Salinivibrio kushneri: one gene and its partner. The protein of the gene in region 2 interacts with the protein of the main gene of each other region in a pairwise test. Links are inferred from orthologs where the notes say so. Each region holds a gene or a part of one and is shown on either strand. Other genes may lie near its edges. The genes, in order: ftsH and hflC.

Region 1 (16,304 bases), 240 kb from region 2 along the record:
TTTCTCTTGCAGCATTTCCATCACATAGCGGTCGCCCACTTTGGCGCGGGCAAACGGAATGCCGAGAGACTGAAGTGCGAGCTCCATCCCCATGTTGGTCATCAAGGTGCCCACGACGCCACCCTTTAATTCACCACGACGAAGGCTTTCTCGCGCAATAATATACGCAATTTGGTCACCGTCGACTTTGTTACCAAGGTGGTCAACCATGATGACGCGGTCGCCATCACCATCAAACGCTACCCCTAAATCGGCTTTTTGCTCGAGGACTTGTTGTTGTAACGCACGAACGTCAGTGGCTCCCACCTCATCGTTGATATTGGTGCCGTTGGGCGCACAGCCAATGGTGGTCACCTCCGCACCCAGCTCACGAAACACAGAAGGTGCAATGTGATAAGTGGCACCGTGGGCACAATCGAGCACCATTTTTAAGCCACTCAGGCTCAAGGCGCTCGGGAAGGTACCTTTACAAAACTCTATATAACGCCCTGCCGCGTCATTAATCCGGCTAGCTTTACCTAACTCAGCAGACTCGACACAAGTCAGTGTTTTTTCCAACTCAGCTTCAATCGCTAATTCAACCTCATCCGCCAGTTTGGTGCCTTCTGAGGAAAAGAATTTAATTCCGTTATCGTAATGCGGGTTATGCGACGCCGAAATGACAATCCCGGCTTCCGCGCGGAACGTTTGGGTTAAGTACGCAATCGCAGGTGTAGGCATGGGACCAGTAAAGGCCGCTTCCAGTCCCGCCGCTGACAGACCCGACTCAAGCGCTGACTCTAACATGTACCCAGAAATACGCGTATCTTTACCAATCAGTACCTTACGTGTGCCTTGTTGTGATAACACACGTCCAGCCGCCCAACCAAGCTTCAGCATAAATTCAGGCGTGATGGGGAATTCGCCCACCTTGCCGCGCACACCATCGGTGCCAAAATACTTACGCTCTGTCATTATTTTTCTTCTCCTAATCCATTTTTTACACGCGCTGTCATGGCAACCACTTTGAGTGCATCAGCGGTTTCTTTCACATCGTGGACGCGAATAATCTGTGCCCCTTTAGCCGCGGCTAAGGTAGCACAGGCAACGCTACCGCCCAGAATATCCTGCGGCGTTTTATCTAACATTTTATAAATCATTGACTTACGTGACATCCCTGCTAATACAGGTAATCCGAAGTCATGAAAAGCATCGAGGTCAGCAAGAAGCTGATAGTTATGCGCTAACGTCTTACCAAACCCAAAGCCAGGATCCAGAATGATATTCTGTCGACGGACCCCCGCGTCAGTGCAGGCATCGATACGTGCCGCTAAAAACGCTTTCACCTCTCCAACGACATCTTGGTAGTCAGGGGCTGATTGCATTGTTCGTGGTTGTCCTTGCATGTGCATGATGCACACTGGCACTTGCAGATCCGCTGCCGCTTCCAACGCCCCAGGCTCTTGTAATGCACGCACATCATTAATGAGGTTGGCACCCGCATTTACTGCGGCACGCATAACGGCTGCTTTACTGGTATCAATTGAAATCCAACAATCAGATTGCTCACGAATCGCTTCAATGACTGGAACAACACGATTAATTTCGTCTTGCTCATCGACATCGGCCGCACCTGGACGCGTCGACTCGCCACCAATATCGAGAATGGTGGCGCCATCTGCGAGCATTTGCATCGCTCGTTCGACCGCTTTGTCGCAGTGCTGAAATTGGCCACCATCGGAAAAGGAATCCGGCGTGACGTTTAAGATCCCCATGATGACAGGGCGGGTCAGAGAAAGCGTGAGGTTATTGTGTGTTATTTGCATGCGTTTTTCCAAGCACGATCAAAAAAACCCCGACGTGTCGGGGTTTGTTTTCATGGGCATTTATGCTTCAGATTGGTTTTCTGAATCAAGCGGCTTTTGTTTTTTGTCGTCAGATTGCTCGTCAGACTCGCTCGCTTTTGATGCATCCGGTTTGCTCGGCGTATCATCTGAAGATGAACCACCATCGCCACCTTCCCAGCCTGCAGGCTCTCGCACGTCTCGGCGAGCCATTAAATCATCGATTTGTGCCGCATCAATGGTTTCGTACTTCATCAACGCATCTTTCATCGCGTGCATAATATCGAGGTTTTCTTCCAAGATTTGCTTGGCGCGATCGTAATTGCGGTCAATGATGCCACGGATTTCCGCGTCAATGAGTCGGGCAGTCTCATCGGAGATGTGCTTGGTCTGTGCCACAGAGCGACCAAGGAAGACTTCGCCTTCTTCTTCCGCATACAGCAGTGGACCGAGTTTCTCTGAGAAGCCCCATTGCGTCACCATTTTGCGGGCAATATCGGTCGCGCGCTCGATGTCGTTTGATGCCCCTGTCGAGACTTTCTCTTTGCCGTAGATCAGCTCTTCCGCTAAGCGGCCACCGTACAGGCTCGAAATCATCGAATCGAGGTGCTGACGCGACATGCTGATCCTGTCTTGCTCAGGCAAGTACATGGTCACACCCAATGCACGTCCACGCGGGATAATGGAGACCTTGTACACAGGATCATGCTCAGGCACCAAGCGACCAACAATTGCGTGACCCGCTTCGTGATACGCGGTTGACTCTTTGGTTTCTTCCGACATCACCATTGAACGGCGCTCGGCGCCCATCATGATTTTGTCTTTGGCAAGCTCAAACTCGACCATCGACACCACACGTTTATTACCACGCGCAGAGAACAATGCTGCTTCGTTAACAAGGTTAGCCAAGTCAGCCCCTGAGAAACCTGGTGTACCGCGCGCAATCAGTGACGCATCGACATCATTACCAAGCGGCACTTTGCGCATGTGTACTTTGAGAATATGCTCACGGCCACGCACATCTGGCAAGCTCACCACCACTTGACGGTCAAAGCGACCAGGACGCAATAGCGCAGGGTCCAATACGTCTGGACGGTTAGTCGCCGCAATGACGATCACGCCTTCGTTGCCCTCAAAGCCATCCATTTCGACCAACATCTGGTTCAAGGTTTGCTCACGCTCGTCGTGACCTCCGCCAAGCCCAGCGCCACGTTGACGACCAACAGCATCGATTTCATCAATAAAGATAATGCACGGCGAGGCTTTTTTAGCTTGCTCGAACATATCGCGGACGCGTGATGCACCCACACCCACGAACATTTCCACGAAATCAGAGCCGGAAATGGTAAAGAATGGCACTTTGGCTTCACCGGCAATCGCTTTGGCCAGCAAGGTTTTACCTGTACCTGGAGGACCGACCATCAATACGCCGGTTGGGATTTTACCCCCTAGCTTCTGGAAACGGCTTGGATCACGCAGGTAATCCACCAGCTCCTTCACGTCCTCTTTGGCTTCATCACAGCCAGCTACGTCAGTGAAAGTAGTTTTTACCTGCTCCTCACTCATCATTTTGGCTTTCGATTTACCAAACGACATGGCGCCTTTGCCGCCACCGCCTTGCATCTGGCGCATGAAGAAAATCCACACCCCGATAAGCAGTAGCATTGGGAACCAAGAAATGAAGATCGATGCCAACATACTTGGCTCTTCAGGTGGCGTCCCTTTCACGCGCACGTTTTTGTTAAGCAAATCATCCAAAAGCTTTGGATCATTCATCACAGGCATAAAGGTGACATAGCGTGAGCCGTCACGTCGGGTGACACTCAGCTCACGATCGTCAAATTTTACTTCCTGTATTTGATCGTTGCCGATTTCGCGTACGAAAGAGGTATAGTCGACTTGACGACCGGCGCTGTCCCCTGGTCCAAAGCTTTGGAACACAGACATTAAGACAACGGCGATAACCAGCCACAGAATCAAGTTTTTTGCCATGTCACTCAAGGTGTTAGCCTCGCATAACTGAGATAGATAAATGTAAGGGTACTACAGTTTATAACCTGTAGCCACAATGTAGACTTCTCGCGACCTTGCACGGGATGAGTCGGGTTTTCGAATTTTGACCGCTGTAAACATTTTACGCACCTCGGCCAAATACTGATCAAAGCCTTCGCCCTGAAAAACTTTTACCACGAAGCTGCCTTTCGGCCCCAGCACTTCACGGCACATCTCTAATGCCAGTTCGACCAAATACATCGCTTTGGGTTGATCGGCCGCCTGATTGCCGCTCATATTTGGCGCCATGTCAGACATCACCACATCAACTTGGTTGGGTTGAATGCGCTCGAGCAAGGTGTCGAGCACCGCTTGTTCGCGAAAATCCCCTTGAAGAAAGCTAACACCTGGCATGGGATCCATGGGTAAGATATCGCAAGCAATCACTTGCCCGTCGTCACCGACTTGTGTCGCTGCATACTGCGACCAACCTCCAGGAGCAGCGCCCAGATCGACCACGGTCATTCCCGGCTTTAAGATGCGATCTTTTTGCTGAATCTCTTCTAGCTTAAAAATGGCCCGAGACCGATACCCTTTTTTCTGCGCTTCATGAACGTATTTATCGTCGAAGTGTTCTTTCAGCCAGCGTCCTGAGCTGGCAGAGTGTTTTTTATTCGCCATGTTGTTCCTACTACGCCCACCAATCGCACTACATTCATATAAAATTCAAACAATTGCGTGCGTTAGCTTATTCTCAAAGACAGACTCGCTCTCACCAAGCAGACGACGTGCTTGCCATCCGCCCACTTTCTACTGTTTCAGTTTGTGGTGAGATGGCGTTAGAATGGCATGTTTTCAACCCCTAGCAAATAGAAATCGAGCCAACATGAAACTCAGCACCAAACAAAAACAGCATCTCAAAGGACTGGCTCACCCGCTTAAGCCTGTCGTCTTAATGGGCGCCAACGGTTTAACTGAAGCCGTGGTCGCTGAAATTGAGCTTGCGCTTGATCACCACGAGCTGATTAAAGTGAAAGTCGCTTCGGAAGACCGTGAGACCAAAAACCTGATTGTCGACGCGATCCTTCGGGAAACAGGCGCTGAAAAAGTGCAGGTAATCGGTAAAACCTTAGTGATTTATCGCCAAAGCGAAGAGCGCAAAATTGAATTACCACGCAAATAATCACGTGTGTGATCAACGACGTGCTGTAGCATAACAAAAAGGCCGCATTGCGGCCTTTTTACTGTGTCAGCATCGGAGAAAAGTTACATTCAGTAACACTTTCCTATACGTAATCGACACTATCAATTTCAAACTCTTTGACGCCACCTGGGGTGGTGATGCTCACTTCTTCGCCTTCTTCTTTACCAATCAGACCGCGCGCGATGGGAGAATTCACCGAAATTAAATTCGCTTTGATGTCGGCTTCGTCATCACCCACGATTCGATAGGTCACTTCTTCGTCAGTGCTCACATCAATCAAGGTGACCGTCGCGCCAAAAATCACTTTGCCATTATTCGGCATCTTAGTGACATCAATCACCTGTGCCACCGACAGCTTGTATTCGATATCACGGATTTGCGCCTCACAAATGCCCTGCTCTTCACGAGCCGCATGATATTCTGCGTTTTCTTTTAAGTCACCGAGTTCACGCGCCTCTGCAATGGCGTTGGAGATCTCAGGGCGACGCTTGATCAACTTGTCCAGCTCTTCTCGTAGCAGCTGCTCACCGCGTACGGTCATTGGCACTTTATCCATAAATGACATTACCTCTTTCAATCCACAGCAAAGGGATTTTGGCAAAACAAAGCCACGCCCAAACAGAGTATCTGGGCGCGGCGGAATTCAACGCTTTTTTTAGATTGTAAACAAGAATTCGCGCAAAATCATCTCTGATCCGGTGATAGCATAAGCCGCCCATCCACTATCCGCTTCATCTCCAGCCCAACTGATGCATTGGTCACCCCCGAACGGCTTGTCTTCAAGGCTAGACAGGGTAGGATGGCATGCATGCGCAAACAAAAAGGCTTTTACCATGCTGTCCGCTCTTTTCCGCCGCCTCGCCCCCATGGCGATTTTCCTCGTGCCGTTTGCATCGGCCTCCGCGCCGTCGTTAACACTGGAACAACTGACACCGTTACTCCCTCAAGGCAGCCAAGTCGCGCTATGGGTGAGTGATGCGCAGCAAAATCAGCCCCAGATCAGTGAGCAAGCCGATGCGCTGCTGCCCCCGGCCAGTACACAAAAACTCCTCACTGGACTCGCCGCTCGACTTTATTTACCAAGCACTTTCCGGTTTTCCACCCGATTGGTGCAAACCGGTGATGACATCGCCCTTATTTTTAACGGTGACCCCTTACTGACTCGAAAAGATATTCGTCAACTGCTGAGTCAATTACCGCGTCGTGGCCTCGATACCATTAACAACCTCTATCTGGATGGTCATGCGTTTGCGGGTCGCACCCGTGCGCCAGGCTGGCCATGGGACATTTTAGCGGTCTGCTACAGTGCACCTTCCACGGCAATCACCCTCAATCACAACTGTGTGCAAGGGGCGATTTATAGCCAGCCTGATAGCACGTTGACACGCGTGCATGTTCCTGACCACCAGCCCGTTTCAGTAGAGAACCAAGCGCGAGCGGTAAGCGAGGACGAACAAGCTACCCGCCATTGCGGTCTCGATCTCACCGCGACACCGCAAAATACGTATTATTTTTCCGGTTGCCTCCCGCACCGGGAGCGTCCGCTGCCACTCAACTTTGCCGTACAGACCCCTTCGACTTACGTCAAAGCCATTGTGGCCGATGAGCTCGCGCGCCTAAATGTGCGCGTGAAAGGCGATATCCGAGTGGCGCGAGCACCCAGCCAGTCACGCGAGTTGGCTCGTCACCAGTCAGCGCCCCTTACCTCCCTGCTAACCACGATGCTGCGCGACTCTGACAACCTCATTGCCGACAATCTTCTCAAAGCCTTAGGGCGCCGCTACTTTCAGCAGCCTGGCTCTTATCGCAATGGCGTCGCGGCGGTGAAAGCGATATTGCAGGAGGCTGGGATTGACCTATCACAGGCCGTACTGGTCGATGGGTCAGGGCTGTCTCGTAATAATCGTCTCAGCGCCCGCCAACTGGCGGAAGTGATGCATTACATCACCACTCACCCAGCACTCGGCATGGCTCAAATGCTCCCTACTGCCGGCATAGATGGGACCCTCAAGTATCGCCAGAGCATTCGTCATGCTCCCATAAAAGGGCGATTAAAGGCCAAAAGTGGCTCGCTGTATGGCAGCTTTAATCTAGCTGGGATTCTGGAAGATGATTCAGGAAAACAGCATATCGTGGTGCAACTTGTCAGTCATTATCATCCTGAGGAAGACGCGCAGCCGGAAAATGTTCCCTCGCCGATTACTCAGTTTGAGCGTGAGTTTTATATGGCGCTGATCCGCGGTCAGTTACGGCCTACACTGGCACAGTCTCACTGAATAAAAAAAGCCCGCCTAAATGGCGGGCTAATCATACGTTGCTATCACGCTATTAAAGTCACAGCACTACGACGTAGTCAGCACCCGTGCATGCAAAGATTGCACAGGGTTGACCTTGCTCATGTCGGCGGCCGTTAACGCCATGCACGTGGCGAAGGCGGCGTTCAGCGTAGTGGTATAATTCACCTTGGCTGCGAGCGCGCCACGGCGCAAGACTTTCGAATCTTCAATCGCTTGGCGTCCTTCCGTGGTGTTGACAATATAGCTGTACTCACCATTTTTGATGCGATCAAGAATGTGTGGCCGCCCTTCGTGCACCTTATTGACCAGACGCGGATTGATGCCCGCTTCGCCAAGGATCACCGCGGTGCCGTGGGTAGCGTCTAGCTCAAAACCAAGCTTGAGTAACTTCGCTGCCAAATCCACCACGCGCTGTTTGTCATTATTGCGCACCGATAACAAGGCCCGTCCGCCCTCACTGTAGGCTTTACCGCAAGCGAGGTCTGCTTTTGCAAAGGCTTCGGCAAAGGTGTCGCCCACGCCCATCACCTCACCGGTCGAGCGCATTTCAGGGCCCAGCAGCGGGTCAACCCCTGGGAATTTGTTGAACGGTAGCACGACCTCTTTCACCGAGTAATAAGGCGGAATCACCTCTTTAACAAACCCTTGCTCAGCCAAGGAGCGGCCAGCCATGACGCGCGCGGCGATTTTCGCCAGCGGGACACCCGTCGCTTTAGAGACAAATGGCACCGTTCGAGCGGCGCGAGGGTTAACCTCAATCAGGTAGATTTCATCATCCTTCACCGCAAACTGGGTGTTGACCAACCCGTTCACGCCTAACTCCAACGCCAGCTTGCGCACCTGTTCACGCATGCGATCTTGGATATCGTCACTTAACGTATACGCGGGCAACGAGCAGGCAGAGTCACCGGAGTGCACGCCAGCTTGCTCGATATGCTCCATAATGCCGCCAATCACGGCCGTTTCACCATCGCACACCGCATCGATATCCACTTCCGTCGCATCATCCAAGAAGTGGTCCAGCAGGACTGGCGACTCATGCGACACACTCACCGCCTCGTTGAAGTAGCGGCGCAGGTCGGTTTCATCATAGACAATTTCCATCGCCCGTCCGCCCAGTACGTAAGACGGACGCACCACCAACGGATAACCAATTTCTTTGGCTTTCTCCACCGCTTGCTCCAGTGCGGTGACTGTCGCGTTAGCAGGCTGCTTAAGGCCAAGGCGCTGCACTGCATCTTGGAAGCGCTCACGATCTTCGGCGCGGTCAATCGCGTCAGGGCTGGTTCCGATAATCGGCACGCCAGCGGCCTCTAAGTCACGTGCCAGCTTAAGTGGTGTTTGTCCGCCGTACTGAACAATCACGCCTTCTGGTTTTTCAACGTTCACAATGGCGAGTACGTCTTCCAAGGTGATCGGCTCAAAATAGAGGCGGTCTGAGGTGTCATAGTCGGTAGAAACGGTTTCTGGGTTACAGTTAACCATGATGGTTTCGAAACCGTCCTCACGCAGGGCCAATGACGCGTGGACACAGCAGTAATCGAACTCGATCCCTTGCCCAATTCGGTTTGGGCCACCGCCAATAACCATGATTTTCTTCTTATCTGTCGGCTGTGACTCACACTCTTCATCATAGGTGGAATACATATAGGCCGTATCAGACGAGAACTCAGCAGCACAGGTATCGACACGCTTATAGACAGGATGAATCTGAAATTTGTCACGCAGCTTGCGCACTTCAATTTCTGATACGCCCAACAAGGCGGCCAAACGCGCATCGGAAAAGCCTTTGCGCTTTAACTGACGCAATGCGGCTTTATTAAGCCCTGCGAAGCCCTGCTCACGCACTTGCTGCTCATGCTTGACGATGTCTTCGATTTGCACCAAGAACCAACGATCGATATTGGTCAGGTTAAACACCCCATCAACCGACATCCCTGCGCGGAAAGCATCGGCAATGTACCAAATCCGCTCTGCGCCTGGCTCTTTGAGTTCATGACGGATTTTGGTCAATGCCGTATCGTCATCCAGGTTCACCATTTCGTCAAAGCCCGCCGCCCCGACTTCTAGGCCGCGCAGTGCTTTTTGCAATGATTCTTGCTGGTTACGTCCAATCGCCATCACCTCACCCACTGACTTCATCTGGGTGGTTAAGCGGTCGTTGGCACCGGCAAATTTTTCAAAGTTAAAGCGTGGGATTTTAGTCACGACATAATCAATGGTCGGCTCGAATGACGCTGGCGTGGCACCACCGGTAATATCGTTCATCAGCTCATCAAGGGTAAAACCCACCGCCAGTTTGGCCGCCACTTTGGCAATCGGGAAGCCGGTTGCTTTTGACGCGAGCGCAGAAGAGCGTGACACGCGTGGGTTCATCTCGATGATCACCATACGGCCATTTTTGGGGTTAATACCAAATTGTACGTTCGAACCGCCGGTTTCAACGCCAATTTCGCGCAGCACCGCCAGTGATGCATTACGCATCAATTGGTATTCTTTGTCGGTCAGGGTCTGTGCCGGTGCGACCGTGATAGAGTCACCCGTGTGAACCCCCATGGCGTCGAAGTTTTCAATCGAGCAGACAATGATGCAGTTATCATTTTTATCCCGCACCACTTCCATTTCGTACTCTTTCCAGCCAATGAGTGACTCATCGATGAGCAACTCATTGGTGGGAGATAAATCGAGCCCTCGCTCGCAAATCTCTTTAAACTCTTCTTGGTTGTAGGCAATGCCCCCGCCAGTGCCGCCCATGGTAAAGGAGGGGCGGATAATACAAGGAAAGCCCACTTCGTCGAGCACCTTGTGCGCTTCATCCATGCTGTGGGCGATGCCCGCACGCGGACAATCCAAACCGATGCTTTGCATCGCCTCATCAAAGCGATGACGGTCCTCGGCTTTATCAATCGCATCAGCCGTGGCGCCAATCATTTCCACGCCAAACTCGGCTAACACGCCATGACGCTCAAGATCCAGAGCGCAGTTCAAACCTGTCTGGCCACCCATGGTCGGCAGCACAGCATCCGGACGCTCTTTCTCGATAATGTGTTTCACCACTTGCCACTGAATAGGTTCAATGTAAGTGGCATCGGCCATCTCTGGATCGGTCATGATAGTGGCTGGATTGGAGTTCACTAGAATGACACGATAACCCTCTTCGCGCAGGGCTTTACACGCTTGCGCCCCTGAGTAGTCAAATTCGCAGGCTTGGCCAATGATGATAGGGCCTGCACCCAAGATAAGAATGCTTTTTATGTCTGTGCGTTTTGGCATGCTCAACGACTCCGATTAGGCGCGATGTTGTTTGATAAGATCGATAAAGTGATCAAAAAGAGGGGCAGCATCATGCGGCCCTGGGCTTGCCTCGGGGTGCCCTTGGAAGCTAAATGCGGGCTTGTCGGTGCGATGAATACCTTGCAAACTTCCATCAAATAAAGACACATGGGTCGCGCGCAGCGTTTCTGGCAGGCTGTCTTTATCGGCGGCAAAGCCATGGTTCTGGCTGGTGATCATCACCACGCCACGGTCTATGTCTTTCACTGGATGGTTAGCGCCATGGTGGCCAAACTTCATTTTTACTGTCTTCGCGCCGCTCGCCAGTGCCAATATCTGATGACCCAGGCAAATACCAAAGACAGGCACGCCTTCTTCTAAAAACGCTTGTGTTGCCTCAATGGCATAATCACATGGTGCTGGGTCGCCGGGGCCATTAGATAAGAAAACACCATCCGGGTTCATCGCCAACACCTCATCAGCCGGTGTCGTCGCCGGCACCACGGTCAAGCGACAGCCACGGTCAACTAACATGCGCAAAATATTGCGTTTAGCACCAAAGTCATAGGCCACCACGTGATAGGGCAACTCGCTCTCTGGTGTAGCGTCAGGCAAGCCTTGATGAAGCTGCCAAGAGCCTTGTGTCCAGCTGTAGCTTTCTTTGGTGGTCACTTCTTTGGCGAGATCCATTCCCTTCAAGCCAGGAAAGTCCTGCGCTTTCGCCAGAGCCAATGCCTCATCCACACTATCACCAGCCACAATACAGCCATTCTGAGCACCCTTTTCACGCAATAATCGCGTAAGTTTGCGCGTATCAATATCGGCAATGCCGAGAATGTTGTGATGTTTGAGGTAATCAGAAAGGGATTGTTGATTGCGGAAGTTGCTGGCTAACAGGGGGAGATCACGAATGACGAGGCCTTGGGCGTGGACTTGGCTAGATTCTTCGTCTTCGGTGTTGGTGCCGGTGTTGCCAATGTGGGGATAGGTGAGTGTCACGATCTGACGGGAATAAGAGGGGTCGGTTAGTATTTCTTGATACCCCGTCATCGAGGTATTGAAAACCACTTCTCCCACCGCGGTGCCATCAGCGCCGATCGGGGTACCGTGGAACACTGTCCCATCTTCTAGGACTAAGAGCGCAGACTTGCTCAAGACAACCTCCAGTTATATAGAAATGCACTTTTTACGACTAACGTTGCATTCACGTATTCCATCTAAGATCAAAACCCGCGTCAAGCTGAATTTTGACAAATTGCGCGCATTCTATGGATGCATCGGCTACCTGTCAATCGAAGCACAACATTTTTCTTTATTTTATTAGTCACTCACTAACAAAGCACCATCAAAGCACCATAAAAACAAACTTAAACCACGATTTGCGGGCAAAAAGCATCCAAGTGACGCATTAGGATTTTTTTATTGCTCGTTTTTTCTCTCTTTAAAATAAAATCAATCTCGCAAACGTTTACCTTGCATGACTAAATACTGATGAAAGCAACTTTGTCGCTTAAAGCTCACGAGAGGCGTGTAAAGAACAAGAAATAAGGGAATGAAAAGCACATGTGGAAAAGCAAACAAGAGAGGATAAAAAAACATCGCGCCGAAGCGCGATGAATAATTATTTAAGATTGAGGACATCTTGCATCGTGTATAAACCGCGTTGATGCTGATTGAGCCATACCGCGGCACGTACCGCCCCTTTAGCAAAGGTATTACGGTTAGAGGCCTTGTGGGTGATTTCTACACGCTCGCCAATATCGGCAAACATCGCTGTGTGTTCGCCGACAATGTCCCCAGCTCGAATGGTCGCAAAGCCAATCTCGTCTTTACTCCGCTCGCCAGTGATCCCCTCACGGGCATAAACCGCCACATCACTAAGCTGGTTCCCCATCGCACCGGCGATCGCTTCACCCATACCTAATGCAGTACCTGATGGTGCGTCCACTTTATGGCGATGGTGCGCTTCAACAATTTCAATGTCGCACTCGTCTCCCATCACTTTCGCCGCCTGCTCAAGTAACTTGAAGACAAGATTCACACCAACACTGTAGTTGGGTGCCATCACCATGGCTGTTGAGACTGCAGCCTTTTCAATGGTTTGTTTTTGCGCCTCATCAAAGCCTGTGGTGCCGATGACCAGTTGCTTACCGGCTTCTTGGCACAGCGTTAAATTAGCCAAGGTTGCAGCGGGAGCAGTAAAATCAATCACCACATCAAAGTCGTCACTGACTTTACGCAAATCGTCCACCACATTCACTCCCAAACGGCCGATCCCTGCCAACTCGCCTGCATCGGTACCAACTAAGCTAGATTCAGGCCTTTCGCTCGCCGCTCCTAACACGGCGTCTGGATACTGTGAAACCGCTTGAATGAGGTTGCGCCCCATGCGTCCGGCCGCACCGGCTATGGCAATACGTACCATGATTTTCCCCTTTGTCACTCTGCCAGTATACTGGCTCCTTCTTGGTAGCCAATCACTCTAGCGCGTTCCTTGACACTTGTATATTGGCGAAAAAAAGGGAAGCGTTCGCTCCCCTATCTTTATTGACCATTACTCTAGGTGACTTCACGAATTTGTAGCTCTTTAGGTACTTCAAAAAACATGTTTTCTTCACGCCCAGCAAGGTTATCAACATGTGTCGCACCCAGCTGCTTGATCCGCTCGATAATTTGATCCACTAGCTCTTCTGGCGCCGAGGCGCCGGCCGTGATCCCAACCGTCTGCTTGCCTTCAAACCAGGCCGGATCAATATCTTCTGCCGTGTCAGTTAAATAACCTGGCGTCCCCAGTTTTTCGGACAGCTCGCGCAGACGGTTTGAGTTGGAGCTGTTTTTTGAGCCAACCACCACCATCACATCACAGCTTTGCGCTAAATCGCGCACTGCGTCTTGGCGGTTCTGGGTGGCATAACAAATGTCGTCTTTGCGTGGTCCTTGGATGTTAGGAAACACCTTACGCAGAGTATCAATCACATCCGCCGTTTCGTCGACCGACAGGGTGGTTTGACTGACATAATGCAGGTTATCGGGGTCGTTCACCTCCAAGGTATACACATCCTCTGGGGTTTCGACCAAATACATCCCACCGGTTTCACTGGCGTATTGTCCCATGGTGCCTTCCACTTCTGGGTGACCAGCGTGACCAATCAGTACCACTTCCATGTTCTTACGGCTGGCGCGGGCCACTTCCATATGCACTTTAGTTACCAGCGGACACGTAGCGTCAAACACGGTTAACTGACGCGACTTGGCCTCATTGCGCACGGCCTGAGACACGCCGTGGGCGGAGAAAATCACAATATTGTCATCGGGGACTTCGCTGATCTGCTCAACAAAAATCGCCCCGCGCTGTTTTAAGCCTTCCACCACAAAGCGGTTGTGTACCACTTCATGACGGACATAAATGGGAGGTTGGTAGATTTCCAGCGCTCGCTCAACAATACTGATGGCACGGTCAACCCCTGCGCAAAAGCCACGGGGATTGGCAAGTAAGATCTTCATGTGTCCGCCTTTATTGCACACTTATAATTTCAACGTCAAAAATGACGGTTTTCCCAGCCAGTGGGTGATTAAAATCAACCGTAACAGAATCCCCAGTGACTGCGGTAATGATCCCTGGGATCTCCTGTCCTTGAGGCCCACTAAAGGCGATGATCGCCCCTTCCTCTGCCGGCGTTTCTCCGCCAAAGTGGCGGCGATCCATGTGATGGATGTTATCCGGGTTAGGTTGGCCGAATGCGTCCTCTGGCGCTAAGGTGAAGCTGCTCGACTCCCCTTCTTTTAAACCAAGAAGGCACGTTTCAAAGTTTTCCGTCAAGCTGCCATCGCCCATGACCAGCTTCGCCGGTTTGCCGGCATTATGGGTGGTGTCGGCGACCGAACCATCTTCTAGTTTGATGGTAAAGTGCATAATGACTTCACTAGATGCTGTGATTGCTGTCATGATTCATCCTTTTAGAACGTCGCGGTAATGGGGATAGATACGCATCATCCTTGTTTAGTCGATGACTGGCCTTGACGAAAACTATCCAAGATGATTAATGCCGCTCCCACGCAAATCGCCGAGTCGGCGAGGTTAAACGCTGGCCAGTGCGAATTACCGAGGTAAAAATCAAGAAAGTCAATCACATAGCCATGAACAAGGCGATCGAACAGGTTGCCTAGCGCCCCGCCAATGATCATGGCATAAGCGATATTGATCATGCGTTTATTGGCCGGGGTATGCCGCATCCAATACGCCAATAGCCCGCTGACACCCAGCGCAATGACACTGAACAGCCAGCGTTGCCAGCCACCCGCATCACTTAAAAAACTAAACGCCGCGCCATGGTTGTGCACATACGTTAGGTTAAAGAAAGGCAATACTTCGATGCGGTGAGCAAACCCATATTCCATGGTTTGCATCACTAGCCATTTACTGCCGATATCAAGTGCAAAGACCAGCGGCGCCAGCCAAAGCCAGCGCCAACCTGATTGCGAGAGGGAAAGAGTCTGCATCACGCAAATTGGCGGCTTTCGCCTTCTCCTGCAATATTGGTCACACAGCGGCCACAGATCTCTTCATGACCTGCAATGGTGCCGACGTCAGCAACATGGTGCCAACAGCGCTCACATTTAGCCGCACTCGATGCCGCCACTTCCACGGCTAAACCGTCAAGCTCCGTCTGCGTGGCAGACGCTGGCGCGTCACCGGCAACCACGGTCGCTTTCGAGGTCAGCAATACAAAGCGAAGCTCATCACCCATCAAGCGCAGCTTCTCGGCAAAATCAGCAGGTGCATAGAGCGTGACTTCCGCTTCTAACGAGCCGCCAATGACTTTTTCGTTACGTGCTTGCTCCAAGGTCTTGTTCACCGCATCACGCACATTAAGCAGTTTCGCCCAGAACGCTTGGTTGAGCACAGCCTGCTGATCAAGGTCAAATAAGCCGTCGTACCAGACTTCGGTGAAGACAAACTGGTTGCGCTCACCCGGCATTTCATTCCAGATCTCATCGGCGGTAAATGACATAATCGGTGCCATCCAGCGTACCAGTGCTTCCACGATGTGGAACAGCGCCGTTTGACAGCTGCGGTGCGCATGGCTGCCTGCTTTGGCCGTGTACTGGCGATCCTTGATGATATCGAGGTAGAACGAGCCCATTTCAATCGAGCAGAACTGCATCAAACGCTGCGTCACTTGGTGGAAGTTACACGCATCATACGCAGCAGTGATCTCTTGTTGCGCCTCAAGTGCGCGGCTCACTGCCCAGCGATCAACCGCCACCAAGTCTTCTGGTGCAACCAAGTCAGTTTTAGGATCAAAACCGTGTAGGTTAGCAAGCAAGAAACGCGAGGTATTGCGGATACGACGATAAGCATCGGCACTGCGTTTTAGAATTTCATCCGACACGCTAATTTCGCCAGTGTAATCAGTTGATGCCACCCACAAGCGAAGAATGTCAGCCCCAAGCTTGTTCATCACATCTTGCGGCATGATGGTGTTACCCAGCGACTTCGACATTTTGCGACCGTTGCCATCAACGGTGAAGCCATGCGTCAGTACGCGGCGGTAAGGCGCTTGGCCTTTAATTGCCACTGACGTCATCAGCGATGATTGGAACCAGCCGCGGTGTTGATCCGAGCCTTCCAAGTACATATCGGCTTCTTGACCGTTAAACTCATCACGCTGATTCACAACGGCATAATGCGTCGCACCAGAATCAAACCACACA
Region 2 (5,143 bases):
ATGATTTTGTCACCACGTTTGCGGGCATCATCCAGCTCTTGGGTCACGTCCATCACCATACCGGTGAGGATGTCCGCTTGCTCCATGACTTTCGCCAAGGTCTCTTCGTAGCTGACTGGCTCGGTTTTGTAGAAATGCTCAAGCTGGAAGTTGTGGAACTCCATCACTTCTTTGAGCTTTTCAGCAAAGGCTTCTTTGTCAAACAAGTCGCCAACGCGTAGGCCACGACGTGCTACCTTGTCTTCGTACGCAGGACCAATACCACGCCCCGTGGTACCGATAGCTTTCTTACCGCGTGCTTGCTCACGTGCCGCATCTAGTGCGATGTGATAAGGCAGGATCAGAGGACACGCTTCTGACAGGAATAGGCGCTCACGCACAGGCACACCACGTGCTTCTAGCTCACCCATTTCTTTCAGCAAAGCGTCTGGAGATAGCACCACACCGTTGCCGATAATACATTTAACGTTGTTGCGGAGGATACCAGAAGGAATCAAGTGTAGGACGGTCTTTTCACCGTCAATGACAAGAGTATGACCTGCGTTGTGACCGCCTTGGTAGCGAACCACGTATTTTGCATCTTCAGTCAAAAGATCAACGATCTTTCCCTTACCTTCGTCACCCCATTGGGTGCCGAGAACGACTACGTTATTACCCATCTTCTTCGATATGCAGCTAGTTAAAAATGGATTCTAGCACCTTAAAAACTCGGTTGCAGTCATTTTTTAACCGTATTGACATTTTCACTCACCTGCTCGGTGCTAGGTTGCGGAGTGTTAAGCTAAAAATTGGTAAGCCAGCACACTCCCAATCACCACTAAGCAGCCACCAATACGCCGCAACTGCGTGTCAGACTGCTCACCTAAAGCCATGACCATTTGTCGCCACTGTTTGGGCAATAACATCGGCCCTAACCCCTCTACCACTAACACCAGTGCTAACGCGCCCCACACGCTATCCATAATGACCTCCAGCTACATAAACATGGCGTTGCGAGATAAAAAAAGACAAGGCCTGGGCCTTGTCTTTCAAACGAGATAGCTCACTTAACGATTTACTTTTCTATCGCTTCAGGTTGCTTCATGTATTTGAAGAAATCACTCTTCGGATCCACGACGAGCATATCACTCTTGCTGTTAAAGCTCTTGCGATACGCTTGTAGCGAGCGAACAAAGCTATAAAATTCAGGCTCTTTCTTGAAAGCACTGGCAAACAGCTTCGCCACTTCCGCATCCGCTTCACCTCGGGTGATCCTTGCTTGACGCTCTGCCTTAGACAGAATCGTCGCCACTTCGAGCTCAGCTTGTGCACGAATGATTTCCGCTTGCTCGCGACCCTGTGCACGATGGCGACGGGCTACGGCCTCACGCTCAGCGCGCATACGCGCATAAATCGACTCACTGATTTCGCTCGGCAAGTTGATACGCTTGATACGTAAATCAATTAACTCAATCCCCAAATCACGCGAGCCCTCGCTGGCCGCACGCTCAAGGACACTTTTCATCACTTGATCACGCTTTTCAGACACAATCTCTTTGATGGTCTTGTTACCAATTTCGGCACGCAGCCCATCAGCGACACGACGTTGCAACAGAGATTCAGCCGTCAGTTTATTACCGCCCCCCGTGGACAGATAGTACTGGCCAAAGTCTTTAATACGCCATTTGACGTACGAGTCGATAATAACGTCTTTTTTCTCAGCGGTAACAAAGCGGTCAGCGCGGTCATCCATCGTTTGAATGCGGGCATCCAACGTCTTAACGCGATCAAACAACGGCAGCTTGAAGTGCAGACCGGGCTGATAGATTTTCGCCACATCGTTATCCGCTTTAAGCACACGTCCAAAGCGGATCACAATGCTACGCTCACCTTCACTCACCACGAAGATCGACATCAAAAAGACCACTGCCGCTAGGACGACAACTGGGATCATCATCTTACGCATGCTTAGTATCTCCCTTCTCGTGATGAACCAGAACGCGGCGCCGACTCTTGCTGTTGAGGCTGTGAGCTTTGCTCAAGCTCAATACCATATTGGCTGCTCGACGTTTCTTTACGCTGGTTAGCGCCAACGGCTGCGCCTCCCATTAGCTTATCCAGTGGGAGATACATCAGGTTGCTGTTTCCGCTTTGCGAATCCACCATCACCTTACTCGTATTGCTGTACACTTCTTCCATGGTCTGGATGTATAGCCGGTTACGCGTCACACGGGGTGCATCACGATACTCAGGCAAGAGTTTCTCAAATTGAGAGACTTCACCCTCTGCTTCGTTAACGGTACGCTCTTTGTAACCCAATGCCGCTTTTTTCAGCGTTTCAGCACGACCCGTTGCTTTCGGCAACACATCATTACGATACGCTTCGGCTTCACGGATAAAGCGGGCCTCATCCTCTCGCGCTGCAATCGCATCATCAAAGGCGTCTTTTACTTGCTCTGGTGGACGTGCATATTGGAAGTTGACGTCAACCACCAGCAAGCCCATGTCGTACTTGTCGATGATTTCGTTCAGCTCAACCTGAGTGCGCTCACGCACTTCTTGACGGCCACGGGTGATGATGTCATCCATCAAAGAGTCACCGACGACCGCACGCAATGCTGAATCGGTTGCTTGACGCAAGCTGTCATCTGCATTGGTCACGCTATAAAGATATTGCTGTGGATCCATCACGCGGTACTGAACGTCCATCTCTACATTGACGACGTTTTCATCTTTAGTCAGCATCAGGCCAGAGCTGTTGAGCGAACGAATCGACTCCACATCTACCGTGCTTACCGTATCCACAAAGGTTGGCTTCCAGTTAAGGCCCGGTTGAACGATACGATCATACTGACCAAACCGCAGAACCACACCACGCTGAGCTTCCCCGATGGTATAGAACCCGGAAATACCCCAGACAATGATACCTACCAGCGCGAGAACGCCTAGCCCTGCCATGCCACCGCCGAACGATGGTCCTTTACCTTTGCGGCCACCTAAGCCACCCAGTTTGCGGCTTAGTTTGTTAAACAATTCATCAAGATCCGGTGGCCCTTGATTACGGCCTCCACGATTCCCCCAGGGGTCTTTGTCGGGACCGCCATTGTTTCCTGGCTCATTCCACGCCATTCGCGCACTCCATCAAATTGATCTGACGATAATTTTTTACTCTAGCAGCCTAATCACTGACGATAAAGTCGCCGAGTTGGTTGCCTTCTCTTTTTTCTAACCGATACCAGTCCGTTTGTGGCAGCCTGACATCGACTAACAGATGCCCATCATCTTGGTATTCTTCACTGATAACGCATCGCATCTGGTGAAATTTACTTTGCATTCGCCCAGCCATACTAGGTGGCAGCCGTAATTGATGCCGCACCATGGTGCCAGATAAACGCTCAGTAAGGGCTTCAAATATGAGCGCGATACCTTGACCAGACAACGCTGACACCCATACTGCTCTCGGAACGCCCTCTTCGTCCCGTTCAATACGAGGTTCAGCCTGATCCAGACTATCTATTTTGTTCATAATGATAAGATGAGGCACATCTGCCGCATCGATTTCATCTAACACACTGTTGACCGCTTCAATGTTTTCACCAAAGCGTTCATCACTGGCATCGACCACGTGTAGTAGCAAGCTCGCTTCTTGGGTTTCTTGAAGCGTTGCTTTAAATGCCGCGACCAAGTCATGCGGTAAGTGACGAATAAAGCCGACGGTATCCGCCAATATCGCGGTACCCACATCGTCCACTTCAATACGGCGTAAGGTCGGATCCAAGGTGGCAAACAGCTGATCGGCCGAATATACCCCCGCTTCGGTGATCCGATTAAACAAGGTTGATTTGCCCGCATTGGTATACCCCACCAATGACACAGTCGGTACTTCCGCCCGTGCCCGAGCGCGTCGCCCTTGTTCACGCTGCTTCGCAACCTTATCCAGTCGCTTTAAAATCGCTTTCACCCGATCACGCACTAAGCGACGGTCTGTTTCTAACTGTGTTTCACCCGGGCCACGCAAGCCAATCCCGCCTTTTTGACGCTCAAGGTGAGTCCAGCCTCGCACCAGCCGGGTAGATAAGTGGCGTAACTGTGCGAGCTCAACTTGTAACTTACCCTCATGCGTACGCGCACGCTGGGCAAAAATATCGAGGATCAATCCGGTTCGGTCTAATACTCGGCATTTAAATCGCTGTTCTAGGTTGCGCTCTTGGGCCGCGGATAAGGTGTGATTAAAAATCACAATGTCCGCGCCGACTTGTTGCACAGTATCTGCTATTTCTTGGGCTTTGCCCTCTCCAACAAAATATTTGGGATGAGGGGACTGACGGCTGCCGACAACAACTTGCAAGGCATCGACACCCGAGGATGACACCAGCATTTGAAATTCGCTGAGATCATCCCACTCGCCATCATGGGTAAAGTTTATATGAACGAGTACAGCCTGTTCACCGGCCTCGTAACGGTCAAACAAGCGATAGACTCCTTAGCAATAGAATGCTTTATTCCTCAGGTTTTTCTTGCTGACGCTCGCCCTGTGGACGCTCACCAGCCCCTTGGTTATTGTTGTGGTGGCTTACAGCACGTGCCGGCACAACGGTTGAAATCGCGTGCTTGTACACCATTTGATTAACCGTATTTTTTAGCAGGATCACGAACTGATCAAACGATTCAATTTGGCCTTGCAACTTAATACCATTTACTAAGTAAATGGAGACAGGAATGCGTTCACGACGTAACGCGTTCAGGAATGGGTCTTGTAATGATTGCCCCTTAGCCATTATTTCTTTTCCTTATTTGTTTGTAATTGTAGTCAATTGTCGCGGTTAAGCAGCGTCCTTGTCAGTGACAGTATACATCAAGTTTCCGTCCCTGCTGTCAACGCTTTTGTCACCGTTTGTAAAGACAGCGACGGTGTGTCGCTATCAAGCCAAGTCACATTATCCCAGCCTCTTAGCCAGGTTATCTGACGCTTGGCTAACTGGCGCGTCGCGCAAATCCCACGGTAAACGGCTTCATCATGGGTGCAACGTCCGGCCAAATAATCCCACATCTGGCGGTAGCCGACACAACGAATCGAGGGCAGATCGACATGCAGATCGTCTCGTTCGTATAACGTCCGTACCTCTTTTTCAAACCCCGCGTCGATCATTTTGTCGAAACGAAG

Evidence for each region.
Region 1: the proteins of hflC (region 2) and ftsH interact in binary tests that used the Escherichia coli proteins (3 or more experiments, as listed by UniProt). The link is inferred for Salinivibrio kushneri from one-to-one orthologs.

What each region holds. Positions count from the first base shown.
Region 1 is NZ_CP114588.1:2,286,907-2,303,210, forward strand. Bases 1,341-4,305 are described here. They hold ftsH (ATP-dependent zinc metalloprotease FtsH), read right to left. Parts: upstream 3,816-4,305; coding sequence 1,866-3,815; downstream 1,341-1,865. Other genes in these bases: folP (dihydropteroate synthase), read right to left, coding at 1,341-1,805; rlmE (23S rRNA (uridine(2552)-2'-O)-methyltransferase RlmE), read right to left, coding at 3,867-4,305. Also shown: glmM (phosphoglucosamine mutase), read right to left, coding at 1-954; more of folP, read right to left, coding at 954-1,340; more of rlmE, read right to left, coding at 4,306-4,496; ribosome assembly RNA-binding protein YhbY, read left to right, coding at 4,702-4,998; transcription elongation factor GreA, read right to left, coding at 5,102-5,575; dacB (D-alanyl-D-alanine carboxypeptidase/D-alanyl-D-alanine-endopeptidase), read left to right, coding at 5,853-7,295; carB (carbamoyl-phosphate synthase large subunit), read right to left, coding at 7,362-10,589; carA (glutamine-hydrolyzing carbamoyl-phosphate synthase small subunit), read right to left, coding at 10,605-11,744; dapB (4-hydroxy-tetrahydrodipicolinate reductase), read right to left, coding at 12,211-13,014; ispH (4-hydroxy-3-methylbut-2-enyl diphosphate reductase), read right to left, coding at 13,149-14,093; fkpB (FKBP-type peptidyl-prolyl cis-trans isomerase), read right to left, coding at 14,104-14,535; lspA (signal peptidase II), read right to left, coding at 14,580-15,089; ileS (isoleucine--tRNA ligase), read right to left, coding at 15,089-16,304. UniProt on the Escherichia coli protein: Acts as a processive, ATP-dependent zinc metallopeptidase for both cytoplasmic and membrane proteins. Plays a role in the quality control of integral membrane proteins.
Region 2 is NZ_CP114588.1:2,529,194-2,534,336, forward strand. Bases 1-2,847 are described here. They hold hflC (protease modulator HflC), read right to left. Parts: upstream 1,946-2,847; coding sequence 1,055-1,945; downstream 1-1,054. Other genes in these bases: N8M53_RS11600 (adenylosuccinate synthase), read right to left, coding at 1-659; N8M53_RS11605 (DUF2065 domain-containing protein), read right to left, coding at 777-962; hflK (FtsH protease activity modulator HflK), read right to left, coding at 1,948-2,847. Outside these bases: more of hflK, read right to left, coding at 2,848-3,108; ribosome rescue GTPase HflX, read right to left, coding at 3,158-4,450; RNA chaperone Hfq, read right to left, coding at 4,479-4,757; tRNA (adenosine(37)-N6)-dimethylallyltransferase MiaA, read right to left, coding at 4,835-5,143.